DNA from 2 places in the Arthrobacter sp. TMT4-20 genome. Region 2 is predicted to be linked to the other one. Evidence: predicted binding sites of a transcription regulator. Region 2 holds the regulator's gene; the other holds the start of a gene.
What was found. The regulator LexA, encoded in region 2, represses DNA repair genes until DNA is damaged. The targets are predictions, from matches to a motif close to TCGAACANNTGTTCGA.

Region 1: ACX80Z_RS06225 (LysM peptidoglycan-binding domain-containing protein) is a predicted target of LexA. The motif match lies at 3,976-3,991, and genes of this name have one in related genera.

What each region holds. Positions count from the first base shown of each region.
Region 1 covers NZ_JBTNDW010000004.1:190,686-198,246, reverse strand. Annotated here, with positions in the region: gene ACX80Z_RS06235 (hypothetical protein) at 1-576, shown strand, start outside; gene ACX80Z_RS06230 (Tex family protein) at 692-3,016, shown strand; gene ACX80Z_RS06225 (LysM peptidoglycan-binding domain-containing protein) at 3,131-3,832, opposite strand; gene ACX80Z_RS06220 (acyl-CoA thioesterase) at 4,104-4,574, shown strand; gene fdhA (formaldehyde dehydrogenase, glutathione-independent) at 4,657-5,874, opposite strand; gene ACX80Z_RS06210 (DUF4383 domain-containing protein) at 6,052-6,522, opposite strand; gene ACX80Z_RS06205 (YegP family protein) at 6,769-7,008, shown strand; gene uvrA (excinuclease ABC subunit UvrA) at 7,032-7,561, opposite strand, start outside.
Region 2 covers NZ_JBTNDW010000009.1:38,134-45,694, forward strand. Annotated here, with positions in the region: gene ACX80Z_RS10135 (SseB family protein) at 1-168, opposite strand, end outside; gene priA (bifunctional 1-(5-phosphoribosyl)-5-((5-phosphoribosylamino)methylideneamino)imidazole-4-carboxamide isomerase/phosphoribosylanthranilate isomerase PriA) at 165-923, opposite strand; gene ACX80Z_RS10145 (hypothetical protein) at 964-1,104, opposite strand; gene hisH (imidazole glycerol phosphate synthase subunit HisH) at 1,125-1,763, opposite strand; gene hisB (imidazoleglycerol-phosphate dehydratase HisB) at 1,760-2,377, opposite strand; gene ACX80Z_RS10160 (histidinol-phosphate transaminase) at 2,460-3,569, opposite strand; gene ACX80Z_RS10165 (LysM peptidoglycan-binding domain-containing protein) at 3,728-4,102, opposite strand; gene lexA (transcriptional repressor LexA) at 4,573-5,229, shown strand; gene ACX80Z_RS10175 (ATP-dependent DNA helicase) at 5,226-7,253, opposite strand; gene hflX (GTPase HflX) at 7,246-7,561, opposite strand, start outside.

The sequences.
Region 1 (7,561 bases), on a different contig from region 2:
GTCAATGGTGCGCCGCCGGAACAGGCGGTCGCGGACGCTTCCGAGACCGAAGTCATTGCGGCATCGCTCGGCGAGGATCCGCTCCAACTCGGCGTCAACGGTGCCAAGCTCTGCTCGGTCCAGCCTGCACTCGGCTACCAGGAATACACGGTCCTGATCCACAACGAAACGCTCGAATCGTTCACGATCGACGACGTCAGCCTCGGTTCGCCCTCCGGCGTCACCCTGAACTCCGCGGAAGTCACGCCAGCCAATCGGGGCGGTCACGGGACCCACGGCATGGAGGACGGGACGGTCATGGGCGGCGGCGATGAGCACACCGAGGCGCACGGCTCAGGCGACATGGCCGACATGGCGGATATGCCCCAGAATGTGTTCTTCACTGAACCCGTCCCCGCTGTCGGCTACGAGATCTCCACCCTGGAGTATCTCAACGTGGTGGTCTCGGTTTCCCTCGACGACGAAGCCGACAGGGGGACCTCCGAGTACGTCGAGATTGACTACTCCACGGCAGACGGATCGTTTACCGGCAAGCATCCGCTGGTCATCACCATGGACCAGGATTCCTGCGCCTAGCCGATAGCTGGGAAGAGTTCGCGGCGCAGATGCCGCGAGTCCTCGGAGGGTAGCACCACTGTTTCAGGGCGGGAACTCCGCGCCGGTTGGAACGCAGCCCCCACCGTAGGCGACAATGGCTCACGTGCCACATCTGACTTCTGACGCCACCATCTTTGACCTCCTCGCCGACGAACTCGGAGTCCGTGCCTGGCAGGTGAAGGCCGCGGTGGACCTCCTCGACGCCGGTTCGACTGTCCCTTTCGTGGCCCGATACCGCAAGGAGGCCACCGGTTCACTCGACGACACCCAACTCCGGACCCTCGACGAGCGGCTGAGGTACCTGCGCGAACTGCAGGACCGTCGTCGGGCCATCCTCGACTCGATCGAGGCGCAGGGGAAGCTCACCGATCAGTTGCGTGCCGCTATTGCGGGCGCCGATACCAAATCCCGCCTTGAGGACATCTACTTGCCCTTCAAGACCAAACGACGGACCAAGGCACAGATTGCCCGCGAGGCGGGGCTGGAACCGCTTGCTGATGCGCTGGTGAGGAACCCGTCCCTGGACCCCGCGGCCGAGGCGGCCAGGTACGTGACCGGCGATGTTCCCGATGCTGAGGAAGCGCTGGCCGGCGCCCGGTCGATCCTGGTGGAACGCGCCGGCCAGGACGCGGACCTGCTGACCTCGGCCCGGGAGAGACTCTGGAGACAAGGCCTCATGCGGTCGAAGGTCCGGGCCGGTAAGGAAGCCGAGGGCCAGAAATTTGCCGACTATTTCCAGTTCGCCCAGGCCCCGTCCACCATGCCCTCGCATCGCGTCCTCGCCCTGTTCCGCGGCGAGAAAGAGGGCGTGCTGGAGTTGGCCATCGCCGAGGGAAACCCGGCAGACGCTGAAGAGTTCGCCAAGGCGCGCACCCGGTACGAAAACTCGGTGGCGGCGGTGCTGGGAATTGCCCCTGCCGGCCGCCCCGCAGATGCCTGGCTCGCCCAGACGGTCCAGCAATCGTGGCGCCGGATTCTGGCCAAACTATCGCTGGACCTCCGAGTGCGCCTGTTCGCTGCCGCTGAGACCGAGGCGGTGCGGGTCTTCGCCGCCAATCTCAGGGACGTCCTCCTCGCGGCGCCAGCCGGCGGTAGGACCACGCTGGGGCTTGACCCGGGGCTCCGCACCGGCGTCAAGGTGGCGGTGGTCGACGGCACCGGCAAGGCTGTTGCCACCGATACCGTGTACCCGCACGCTCCCCTGAAGAAGTGGGATGCTGCGCTCGCGTCACTCGCGAAACTGGTCACGGACCACGACGTCGAACTCATCGCGATCGGCAACGGAACCGCTTCACGGGAAACTGACAAGCTCTCCACCGAGTTGATCAAGCGGATGCCCGAGCGGAAGCTGCAGAAACTGGTGGTGTCCGAGGCCGGTGCGTCGGTGTACTCGGCGTCGGCCTTGGCCTCGGCCGAGCTGCCGGACCTTGATGTGTCCCTGCGGGGTGCGATGTCAATTGCGCGCCGCCTGCAGGACCCCCTCGCCGAACTGGTGAAAATCGACCCCAAATCCATTGGTGTGGGCCAGTACCAGCACGACGTGACAGCAGCCAACCTGGAGCGGTCCCTGAACGCGGTCATCGAAGACTGCGTCAACGCGGTGGGAGTGGACGTGAACACTGCCTCACCGTCGCTCCTCAGCCGGGTGGCTGGCGTCGGAGGGCTGCTCAGCGAAAACATTGTGGCCCACCGCGACGCCAACGGCCGCTTCACCCGGCGGGCGGATCTCCTGAAGGTGCCACGGCTCGGGGCCAAGGCCTACGAGCAATGCGCAGGCTTCCTGCGGGTCTCGGGCGGCTCGGAGCCCCTCGACGCCTCAAGCGTCCACCCGGAAGCCTACGGTGTGGCGCGGAAGATTCTCAGCCAGGGCGGCACCGCCCTGCGGGAACTGGACCTGACGGCTTTCGTGGACGACACCTTCGGGCTTCCCACCATCAAGGACATCGTTGCGGAGCTGGAGAAACCCGGACGGGATCCGCGGCCCGAATTTGTGACTGCCACCTTCTCCGAGGGCGTCGAGAAGATTTCCGACCTCAAACCCGGCATGACCCTCGACGGAGTGGTGACCAATGTTGCAGCCTTCGGTGCATTCGTCGACGTCGGAGTGCATCAGGACGGGTTGGTCCACATCTCGGCCATGGCGAACCGTTTCATCAGCGACCCGCACGAGGTGGTGAAGTCGGGGCAGATCGTCAAGGTCAAGGTGCTGGAGGCCGACCCGGAGCGCAAACGGATTGCCCTGACACTGCGCCTTGACGACGAGCCGGGCGGGGGACCCCAAAGCAGCCGACCAGAGAAACCGCGGCCGGATAGGGGAGCGGTCAAGCCGCGTGCGGCAAAGCCACCCGCAGCGCGTACCCCTGCGCCGCCCGCCAACTCCGCGATGGCCGATGCGCTGAAGAAGGCGGGCCTGGCCTAGCGCCCCGGACCCTCAACGCACAACGACGACCCTCAACGCACAACGACGACGGCGGCCGGCCAGGAAATCCCGGGCGGCCGCCGTCGTCGTTGTGCAGTTGTTTACAGCGTGAGGCTATGAGGCCGGGAGCTGCAGAACATCACCGGTGAAGATGAGGTCAGCGTGAATGATGGTGTCGGCGTTGGCTTCGTACAGTGCCTGCCAGCCACCAACAACGCCCAGCTTGGCGGCGATGGTGCTGAGGGTGTCGCCGGACTCGATGGTGTAGGTGTCGCCGCTGAGTGCGGGAGCTGCAACGGGAGCCGCCGCCACAGGAGCCTGAGCAACTGGTGCCTGAGCTACGGGAGCCTGGACTACGGGAGCCTGAGCAACTGGTGCTGGGGCAACCTGAGGCTGAATCTGCTCAGCCTGCGCCTGGACGGGTGCCTGCGCAACAGGTGCCTGCTGCATTGGCTGTGCCGATGGGTTCGCTCCACCGCTCAAGCCGAGCTTGGCCGAGCACGCTGGCCACGCACCCCAGCCCTGACCCTGCAGAACGTTCTCTGCTACGGCAATCTGCTGCTCGCGGCTGGCGTCCTGAGGGGCGCCCTGTCCGCCGAATCCTGCCCAGGTGGAGGGGGTGAACTGGAGGCCGCCGGAGAAGCCGTTTCCGGTGTTGATGCCCCAGTTTCCGCCACTCTCGCACTGTGCGAGGGCGTCCCAGGTGCTGCCGGGGGCTGCGTTCGCCACTCCAGCTGATGCTCCGAGGCCAAGGCCGGCAAGAGCGATGACTGCTACGCCGCGGCGCGCGTTAGTGCTGAATTTTTGGTTCTTCATGGGTCTGATGCTCCGAAAGGCCACCAACGCTAGTTCCGTCCCCGGACATTTTTGCGCCGCTGCTCGCCTCGACTGTTTTTGTGGTCAGGTCTTTGGTGGCTGCCGGACGAGCAACGTCGGGTGGATTGGCAGCACCGGGCATATCAAGCTGCTGTTCGAAGAACTAGGCAGCCGGTTGTTTCCCTGAACGGGTTATCGTCTACGGTAGAACAGATTCCAATCGTTGCCAAATCGAGACATGGCGATGCTTGACGAAAGGGTGGGAAAAGGGATGGTTTTGGGTGGTCAAACACTGACCTGTTTGGTGCCGATGCGGTGGTCCGACATGGACGCCTACGGGCACATCAACAATGTACAGGTACTACGGCTTCTGGAGGAAGCGAGAATCCACGCTTTCGGGGCTCCCGGCGGGACGGGAGCCGAGGGTGACCAGCCGCCGGTTGCACTGTTTTCCTCGGTCAATCCGGGCACTCAGGCGCTCGTGGTCGAGCATCGGGTCAGGTTTGTGGACACCCTCGATTACCGCAACGTTCCGGTGCGGATCGATGTCTGGGTGAGTGCCCTCAAACCGGCCAGTTTCACCCTCTCCTACCTGGTCCTGGACCCCCTCACCGGGGTGGCCTGTGTGAAGGCGGAAACGATCCTCGCCTTTGTTGACACGAGCTCAGGGAGCGTCCTACGGCTCAGCGAGGAGCAGAAGGACGCCCTGACGCCGTACAGAGGCGCTTCGCTGTTCCCCTGACTCCCCTGACATACCCGGCCGCTGGCACCTGACACGCAAGGCTGCGGGCACCAGAAGTGGTGCCCGCAGCCTTGCGGTCGTCTTACGAAGCCACGTACCCGTGAGGATCGAGCACGTACTTGGTGGCGGCACCGGCGTCGAACTCCTGATAGCCGCGAGGTGCGTCAGTCAGACCGATCGCCTTGGCGTTCACCGCCTTGGCAATCTGCACCTTGTCATGCAGGATCGCCATCATGAGGCCCCGGTTGTACTTCATCACCGGACACTGGCCGGTGGTGAAGGACAGGGACTTGGCCCAACCGGTTCCGAGGCTGATGGACAGGGACCCGACCTTCGCGGCGTCGTCCACGGCTCCCGGGTCACCCGTCACATACAGGCCAGGGATGCCCAGTGCGCCGCCAGCAGCGGTGAGGCTCATCAGCGAGTTGAGCACCGTGGCAGGCGCCTCGTGGGATGCATCAGACCCGTGGCCGCGCGCCTCGAAGCCCACCGCATCCACACCACAGTCCACCTCGGGCACACCGATCAGTTGCTCGATTTGATCCTTCGGATCGCCCTTGGACACGTCCACGGTCTCGCAGCCGAAACTGCGAGCCTGCGCCAGGCGCTCCTCGTTGAGGTCGCCGACGATCACCACAGCGGCACCGAGCAGCTGCGCCGATACAGCTGCTGCAAGGCCAACAGGGCCCGCACCAGCAACATAGACCGTGGAGCCAACGCCCACCCCCGCGGAGACCGCGCCGTGGAATCCCGTGGGGAAAATGTCCGAGAGCATGGTCAGGTCCAGGATTTTCTCCAAGGCCTGATCCCGGTCCGGGAATTTGAGTAGGTTCCAGTCGGCGTAGGGCACCAGGACGTACTCCGCCTGGCCTCCCACCCAGCCGCCCATGTCCACGTACCCGTAGGCACTTCCCGGGCGGTCAGGGTTCACATTCAGGCAGATACCCGTCTTGCGTTCCTTGCAGTTTCGGCAGCGTCCGCAGGCAATGTTGAAGGGCACCGAACAGATGTCGCCCACCTTGATGAATTCGACGTCGCGGCCTACCTCAACGACTTCGCCGGTGATCTCATGGCCCAGCACCAGATCGGAGGGGGCAGTAGTACGGCCCCGGACCATGTGCTGGTCGGAGCCGCAAATATTCGTAGTGACAGTCTTGAGGATGACACCGTGGTGCACCTGACGGCCCACATTGGCCGGGTTCACTCCTGGTCCATCTTTTAGCTCGAAGGTGGGATAGTCAATATCGATGACCTCCACTTTCCCGGGTCCTTTGTAAGCAACGGCTTTGTTTCCAGGCATGAGCTTCCCTTCCGTTTCCGAACAGCCCTGTCGTCGGTGACCGGGCCCATAGTGAACGTATCGTGATCCGGGTTGCACCAAGGTTGCAAGAAGGTTGCAATCGCCTTAAACCAGATTGCCTTGCACCAACAGAGTCGGTGCAAGGCAACATTTATGATCTGGGCCGTAGGCCGCTGATTAGATATTGGTTGATTGGCCACCTCCACGGGTCCGGGCGATATGCACAATAGCTACGGCGCCCGCGACCAACGCGAGAACCAGATGCATCCAGTTACCCGCCGCATTGAAGGACAGGAAGTTGGCCGTCGAGTTGAGGTCGATGACCACCCCGTAGATCCACATGATCAAAAACAAGGCACCGCTGCCCAGCAGGAAATTGCGGGCACCGAAGCTGTCCCTGCTCATGATGATCCCGGCTGCTCCGACAACCAGATAGACGAGGTTGAGCAGGATGGACACCTGGAAGACGCCGAAGAGTAGCGCCTCCGAGCCGCTGGCGACGGCCAGCGAACCATACTGTGTCGTTAGTCCTGGCACAAAGGCCAGAACGCCCAAAAGCAGAAAGACTACTCCCATTCCCATTGAGCCAGCGCGAACAAGCTCATGGGTCACATGAAAGTCACGTGCATGGTGTGATGCGGTAGTCATTTCCCCTCCCTTGGATCGAGAAAAGAACCTGATGAAATTGGAATCTATTCGCCGGGCTTTTACAGGGCCGCTGGCAGTGGTGTGACTACCGTGCCAGCACTTCTATTTTACCGCTGGTAGAGGAAGCCGGATAGGACGAAAGACCTGAAAATACCGCGAAAATATCCTCCCGGACCGTACCCATTGGACCTAAGGATGCTTAGTATGTAGGTACCGTTCAGACATTCCTTACAAGGAGGTAAGAAAGTGTCAGGCTACTTCAAAATAGTGGATGCGCACGACAGCGGGTACCGGATCAAACTCATGGCAGGAGACGGCGCGCTGGTGGCTGTTTCCACCTACTACCAGACGAAACCCGAAGCGGTCGCAGGCATCGAAGAAATGCGCGAAATTGCCGGCACCGGGCCGGTCGCCGATCAGAGCCACAGTTACCACCCCAGCGCGAATGCGGCGGGAAAACAGGCCTTCAGTGGGCAGCGCCGCTGACCAGGTCAGGTGTTTGAAGGTCCTCAGCCGGCGGTGTTGAGTCTCCGCGTCAGGTAGGGCGCGGTTCGGCTGACAGTGCTGTCAGCGACCGACGACGGCGTCCCTTCGGCCACGATCCGGCCGCCGTCGTCGCCGCCGGAAGGACCCAGGTCCAGCACCCAGTCCGCCGCGGCGATCACCGACATGTCGTGTTCGACGACGACGACGGTGTTGCCGGCGTCGACCAGGTTGTTCAGCTGCGTCAGCAGCAGCTGCACGTCCGACGGGTGTAGCCCGGTGGTGGGCTCATCCAGGAGATACAGGGTGTGGCCGCGGCGGGCACGTTGCAGCTCGGTGGCGAGCTTGATACGTTGCGCCTCACCGCCGGAGAGCTCGGTGGCCGGCTGGCCGAGCCGCAGATAGCCCAACCCCACCTGGCGGAGCGTGGTGAGGCTGCGTGCAGCTGCCGGAACGTCGGCGAGGAATTCCGCGGCGGCGTCGACGGTAAGTCCGAGGACATCGGCGATGGTCCGGCCCTGATAAGTGATCTCAAGGGTCTCCGGGTTGTAGCGCG
Region 2 (7,561 bases):
GATTGCCTCGGTGTAGGCGGGCGGTGCGGCGCCGTCGTCGTCGTCGAAGTTGTGCAGCGGGTTACCCTCGCCGCTCAGGTCACGGCCTTCCCAGGCCTGCCCCGCGGAATCGGCGGTGTTGGCCGCCAGGGCAGCGGCGATATGTGCGGGGAGCTGCCGCTCGCTCACACCCGGGATGCCGGGTGCCCGGCGATGTCGAGCGCCTGGGGCAGCGTGAAGGCGCCGGCGTACAGCGCCTTGCCCACGATTGCACCTTCCAGTCCGTGTGGCACCAGCTGGCGCAGCGCCGCGAGGTCCTCGAGGCTTGAGATTCCACCCGATGCGACCACGGGCTGCGAGGTCCGCTCAAGCACCTGCTGGAGTAGTTCGAGGTTGGGGCCGCGGAGCGTGCCGTCCTTGGTGACGTCTGTGACCACGTACCGGGAGCAGCCCGCGTCTTCGAGGCGCTGCAGGACTTCCCAGAGGTCGCCGCCTTCTTCGGTCCAGCCGCGGGCTGCCAGGGTGGTGCCCCGGACGTCCAGGCCGACGGCGATCTTGTCGCCGTAGCGGGCGATGGCCGCAGCGGTCCACTCCGGGTTTTCCAGGGCTGCGGTGCCGAGGTTCACCCGGTGCGCGCCGAGTTCCAGGGCTGCGTCGAGGGAAGCGTCATCGCGGATCCCGCCGGACAGCTCCACCTTGATGTCGAGTTCATTAATCACGCGTCCGAGCAGTTCGCGGTTTGAGCCCCGGCCGAAGGCTGCGTCAAGGTCCACCAGGTGCACCCATTCGGCGCCGTCCTGCTGCCAGGCGAGGGCCGCCTCGAGGGCGTCACCGTAACCTGTTTCGCTGCCGGCCTCGCCCTGGACCAGGCGGACAGCCTGCCCGTCGACGACGTCGACGGCAGGAAGCAGTTCGAGAATGGGGGATTCAGTAAAGGGGCTCATCGGGTGTTGTGACTCTTTCGTAGCTGTCGGAGGTCTGGAATCAGATGTCGGTCAGGGTCAGGAGGTAGGCAGCGAGGAGCGCCATTCCCGCCAGGACCCAGAAGCTGATGATCAGGGCCTTGGGTAGTTCCTGCCGCCGGAAGGAGATAGCCCCACCGATCAACAGGCCCGCGAGCCCCATCAACACTATGCTCCACATGACTACCGCAGCCCGGCTGTCCAGTTGGAGAGCAGACGGGCCCCGGCGTCACCGGACTTTTCGGGGTGGAACTGGGTGGCGCTGAGGGGACCGTTTTCCACGGCGGCAATGAACTGACCGCCGTGGTCCGCCCAGGTCACCATTGGGGGCTTCATGGCTGGCTGGGTGACCTCGAACTTCCACTGCTGCACTCCGTAGGAGTGCACAAAGTAGAACCGCTCGTCCTCGATGCCTTCGAACAGTTGTGACCCCTCGGCTGCCTTCACCGTGTTCCAGCCCATGTGCGGGACGACGTCAGCCTGCAACCGTTCAACGGTGCCTGGCCACTCGCCCATGCCCGCGGTCCGGACGCCGTGCTCGACGCCCTCCTCGAAGAGGATCTGCAGGCCGACGCAGATGCCAAGCACTGGCCTGCCGCCCGCCACCCGCCGGCCGATCATGCGCAGTGCATCGACATCCTTCAGACCCTTCATCACGGTCGCGAAGGCTCCGACGCCGGGCACCACCAACCCGTCGGCGTTCAGGACGTCGTCGGGTTTGGCGCTCAACGTCACTTCAGCGCCGACGTGTTCCAGGGCACGGACCGCTGAACGGATGTTCCCCGAACCGTAGTCCAGAACCGTTACGCGTGGCGCACTCATAGTGCCCCCTTGGTGGACGGGATGCCCTCCACGCGTGGGTCCGGTTCCACTGCAGCGCGCAGCGCCCGGGCGAACGCCTTGAACTGGGCTTCGACAATGTGGTGTGGATCCCGTCCACCCAACACCGTCATGTGCAGACAGATCTGGGCATGCAGGGTGATCGCCTCGAAGACGTGCCGGGTCAGCGAGCCGGTGAAGTGCCCTCCGATCAGGTGGTATTCCTGGCCTGCGGGCTCACCGGTGTGCACCAGGTATGGCCGGCCGGAGATGTCGACGACGGCGTTGGCCAGCGCCTCATCCAGGGGCACCGTCGCTTCGCCGAACCTGCGGATCCCGGCCTTCGTCCCCAGGGCCTCCCGGAGCACCTCGCCGATGGTGATGGCGACATCCTCGACGGTGTGGTGGACATCGATGTGCGTGTCACCGGTGGCTCGGACCGTGAGGTCGATCAGTGAGTGCTTGGCCAGCGCAGTCAGCATGTGGTCGTAGAACGGCACCGAGGTGCTGATCTCCGCGCGTCCGGTGCCGTCAAGATCGAGCTCGACAAACACCGACGACTCGCTGGTGGTCCGTTCCCGGCTCGCAGTGCGTCCGACAGTGGTTTCCACGCTCATGGCTATCCTTCGATTGGTACGTAGCGGATGGGTGACGGTAGGGACAGCACCGGGCGCCGCTTGGAAAGGGTCTATCACCAGTCTAGGAGACGGTCCCCTCCAGCAGGGCACCGAGGGTGTCGAGGAACACTGTGGTTTCCGTCTCGGTGCCTGCGGTGACCCGGAGGTGACCGGGAATACCGACGTCGCGAATCAGCACTCCCCCGTCGAGCAGGCCCTGCCAGATGCGGTGCGGGTCGTCCAGTCCGCCGAAGAGAACGAAGTTGGCGTCCGAGGGCACCGGGGTCAACCCGAGGTGCTGGAGACTGGTCACTATCCGATCGCGTTGCACCTTGATGTTTTCCACGTTGGCAAGCAATCGGTCAGAGTGGGTCAGGGCCGCGTTCGCTGCCGCCTGGGTGATGGCCGAAAGGTGGTACGGCAACCGGACCAGGCGCAGCGCGTCAGCAACCTCGGGGGCCGCCGCCAGGTAACCGAGCCTCGTCCCGGCCATCGCGAAAGCCTTGCTCATGGTGCGGGACACCACAAGACGTTCCCGGCCCGCCAGCAGGCTGAGGGCGCTGACGGTGCCTGCGTGGGCGAACTCGGCATAGGCCTCATCGACGATCACGATTGCCTGCGCGTCGCTGCCCGCCTCATAAACCGCTTCCACCACATCCAGGCCCAGCGCTGAGCCGGTCGGGTTGTTCGGCGAGCACAGAAAGACGAGGTTCGCGCCGGATTCGCGCACTTCGCGGGCCGCGTCGGCGGCGCTGAGCTCGAACCTGCCGTTACCCTGCCCTGCGATATAGCGGGTGCCGGTGCTGCTGGCCAGCAACGGATACATGGAGTAGGTCGGGGGGAAGCCGATGGCTGATCGACCCGGGCCGCCGAAGGCCTGCAGCAGGTGCTGCAGTACCTCGTTGGATCCGTTGGCGGCCCACAGGTTTTCGGGCGTCAGTCCGTGGCCGAGGTAGCGTGCAAGATTGGTCCGGAGTTCGGTGAACTCACGGTCGGGGTAACGGTTCAGCCCCCCGACCTCCCGGCTCACCGCATCAACGATTGCCTGCCGGACATCGTCCGGCACTCCATGGGTATTCTCATTGACGTTCAGGAGGATGGGGACATCCAACTGGGGCGCACCGTAGGGGTGCTTGCCCCGCAGATCCTCGCGCAGGGGCAACCGGCTCAACCGCTCAAACTGTTCGCTCACCTGTCAAGGTTAAGCGTGGAGTGCTGCAGGTGCAGAATCGGCGGGCCTTCACCCTTCATCAGGATCTTCACCGCGTTCGCAGAAGCTCCGCACCCGGTGGCCGATACTGGCCGACCGGGTTGGAGGGTTCTGGGGGTGCAGTACTGGCTGTCGAGGCGTTACCGGTTGGTGGGGACATCCAGTTGCTGCCCTGCCTGCAGCACTGAGGTGCCCAGGCTGTTCAGTTCAACGATCTCGGAGACGACGATGCGCGGATCGCGGTCCGGAGCGAACTCGGTTGCCAGCTGCCAGATGGTTTCGCCGGCTGCGACGCTGACACTCACGGTCTCGGTCACCTCTCCGCCTTCAGCTGATGCCTTGGCAGGCGAGTTGAAAAATCCTGACAACATCAGAACGGCCGACGCGAGTAGCACGATCGGCAATCCGACCAACAGGAGCCGGCCCCTGCGGGTCAGCCGCAGCTTGGTGGCGCCGCTCGTGGTCGCGTCGCTTTCGGTGGTAGGGAAATTCTGGTGTGTGGTGATGACAGACATGGATACACCTCTCTGTACTCTCGAATCAGTCCATTCGGTCCTGGGGTATGAGCCCGGGACCAACCCTGAAGGTTGAAGACGGTGTTCGAGCTAAAACCGGCGATTCCTGTTTTGTTCGAACTTATCTTCGAATTACTGCTTGTTTATTTTTAGCACTGATTGACGAACTTTGTCGAGACACGATCGAACAAATGTTTGAAAACGTGTCCTGACTCCCTTACCGTTAGGGCAAGGATGAAGGTTCGGGATCCAGCAGAAACCAGCACATCATCCGCCACTGACAAAATAAGCTCGGCCCCTGGAATCCAGGGATCTGCCGGGGTACATGGATTCTTATCGAAGGGACAGCGACCGTGAAAGAGTCCGACGCACCACTGGATGAACCGGCCTCCGACCTTGCCCCGGCTGACCCCGCCCCGGCCGTCCTGCCAGCCCGTGGCCGCCCGCGTGGGCGCCAGGTGCCCAAGGGCATGACGCCCCGCCAGAAGAAGATCCTTGAGACCATTCAGCGGGCCATCGGCACCAACGGGTATCCGCCCTCCATGCGCGAGATCGGAGACACGGTGGGGCTGGCCAGTCTCTCGAGCGTCACCCATCAGTTGTCGCAGCTGGAGCGGATGGGCTATCTCAGGCGCGATCCGAAGCGCCCCCGCGCCATGGAGATCCTGCTTCCGCTGACCCTCGACCATGATCAGCACAGCGGCGAAGAAGGATCGGGCCAGGGCACGACACCGGACGTCGGCGGCGCGATCGACGCAGCCATGGTTCCGATGGTGGGGCGGATCGCTGCCGGCGGCCCGGTGCTGGCCGACCAGGTAGTGGAAGATGTCATGCCGCTACCCCGCCAGTTGGTGGGACACGGCGATCTCTTCATGTTGCGGGTCTATGGCGATTCGATGATCGACGCCGCCATTTGCGACGGTGACTGGGTAGTGGTCCGGCGCCAGCAGGAAGCACAGAACGGTGACATCGTGGCCGCGCTCCTCGACGACGAGGCGACGGTGAAGACTTTCCGCCAGCGCGACGGTCACACCTGGCTGCTCCCCCAGAACACCCAGTACGAGCCGATCCTGGGAGACCTCGCCACGATTATGGGCAAGGTCGTCTCGGTGATGCGCGCCCTCTAACCCCCGGGCGTGGGTTTTCCTGCCAGCCGCTCCAGGACGCCGACCGCCGTCGTGCGATCGGTGGTGGACCAGAAAGGCGGCAGCGCGGCACGCAGGAATGATCCGTAGCGTGCGTTGGCGAGCCTGGAATCGAGGATCGCCACCACCCCCTTGTCTTCGGCTGCGCGGATGAGGCGTCCGGCGCCCTGAGCGAGGCGGACGGCCGCGTGGGTTGCCGAAACGCTCATGAAACCGTTTCCACCGGCCTTCGCTACGGCTCTCGTCCGCGCTGTCATGAGTGGGTCGTCAGGGCGCGGGAAGGGAATGCGGTCGATGGTCACCAGCCGGCACGACCGGCCTGGCACATCGACGCCCTGCCAGAGTGACATGGTGCCGAAGAGGCACGTGTCCGGCTCATCCGAGAATTGTTTGACCAGCGCCGACATTGACGATTCGCCCTGGCACAGGATCTCGAAGTCGACCCGTGGGCGCAGTGATTCGGCTGCGTCTTCGGCCGCGCGGCGGGAGGAAAAAAGTCCCAGCGCCCCACCCCGCGATGCTTTCAGCAAGACCTCCAGTTCGTCGAGCTGCTCAGGCGAGGTGCCCCGCTCCGGCTTTGGAAGGTCCTTCGCGACATACAGGACGCCCTGCTTCGGGTAGTCGAAGGGGCTGCCGACGTCGACGCCGGTCCATGACGGCGCCGAGGCGCCCGCGAGACCGAGCGAACCGGCGACTGGACCGAACTCGGCCCCGATGGCGAGCGTTGCCGAGGTCAGGACCACTGTGTGATCGGCGAACAGGCCTTCCCGCAGCTTCCCGGCCACGGACAGTGGCGCGATGTTGATGGTCGCGGGTGCGTCGTCGTCGGGCTGTGAATACCCGGTGCCCGGTGAGAAGGTGCTTGGCCGTGAGGCCCAGAGCACCTCACCGGCCGGTGTCGCCGTCAGAAGCCGCTCGCAGAGTTCGAAGACGGCGAGGACGTGGGACTTCGCCATCTGCCGGCCACCGTCTGCCGGGGTCGGTCCGTCTCCTTTGGCGTCCGACAGGACGGCCCGGCAGGCTTCGCGGACCTGCGTGATCGCCGTTTCCTGCTCCTCGGTGAGTCCGGCAGCCATTAACCCCGTGGGGATCCCGGCGACTGTTGACTCGAAAAAGCGGTTTGCGGAGTCGAGGCCCTCGGTGGCGATTGACAGATGACGGCGGGCCGCCGACGCCGCAGCGGAAATCATCCCCGCCGATAATTGTCCGGACACCGCGCCGGTGACCCGGTCATGCAGTTCGTGGGCTTCGTCGATGACGACGACGTCGTACTCGGGGAGCACCGCCAGCCCCTCGAAGGCACTGATCGCGAGCATTGCATGGTTGGTGATGACGATATCCGCGTCGCCCGCCTTGGCCCTGGCCCGTTCGCTGAAGCATTCCGCCGCGACCGGGCACTTTTGGGCGCCAAGGCACTCCATGCTGGTCACGGACACCTGCCGCCACGCCTGCTCGCTCACCCCTGGAGTCAGCTCGTCCCGGTCACCCGTGTCGGTGGTTTCGGCCCACTCCCGGAGCCTGACAACCTCGCGGCCCAGCGGGGTGGCCGGGCCGGCGGAGGGATGCGGTGCGGCGGTGTCCTCGCCGAGGCTGAAGAGCGCGTCGGGTGCCCCCTCTTCGGGGAAGCCTCCGCCCGTCTTGTGCTTGCAGACGTAATTGCCGCGCCCTTTGAGCAGCACCACGTCGACGGGGCGGGGTAGCTTGCCTTTGAGGGCCTTCAGCAGCCGGGGCACGTCGCGACCGACAATCTGGGCCTGCAACGCCAACGTTGCAGTGGATACGATGGCCGGTTTGTCGTGGGTCAGGGCGTGGGAGATCAAGGGGATGAGGTAGGCCAGCGATTTACCGGTGCCCGTGCCAGCCTGCACCAGCAGGTGGTCCCCGGTGGTCAGCGCCTCGGCGACCCGTTGCGTCATCTCATGCTGGCCCACCCGGTTCTCGCCGCCCATGGCTTCAACTGCGGCGTCAAGAAGTTCCAGCGGCCCCGCGGTACCGCTGTCAGGCATGCTGGCGGAATTCCTCCAGATCGGCGGCAAGACCCGCACGGACCATGACGTCGAGCCGGGTGCCCGATTCAACGTGCTCAAGGTTCAGGATCTCGGCGTCGGACTGGTGCAACCTGCTGACGACGTCGCCGCGTTCGTACGGCACCAGCAGCGTCAGCTTCACGCTGGGTCGCGGGATGGCAGCGCTGACGGCTTCGAGGAGCTCGGCGATACCCTCGCCCGTGCGGGCTGAGACCACCACGTGCCGGGGCTCGCGTTGACGCAGGCGTTCGATCACGAAGGGATCCGCGGCATCGGCCTTGTTCAGA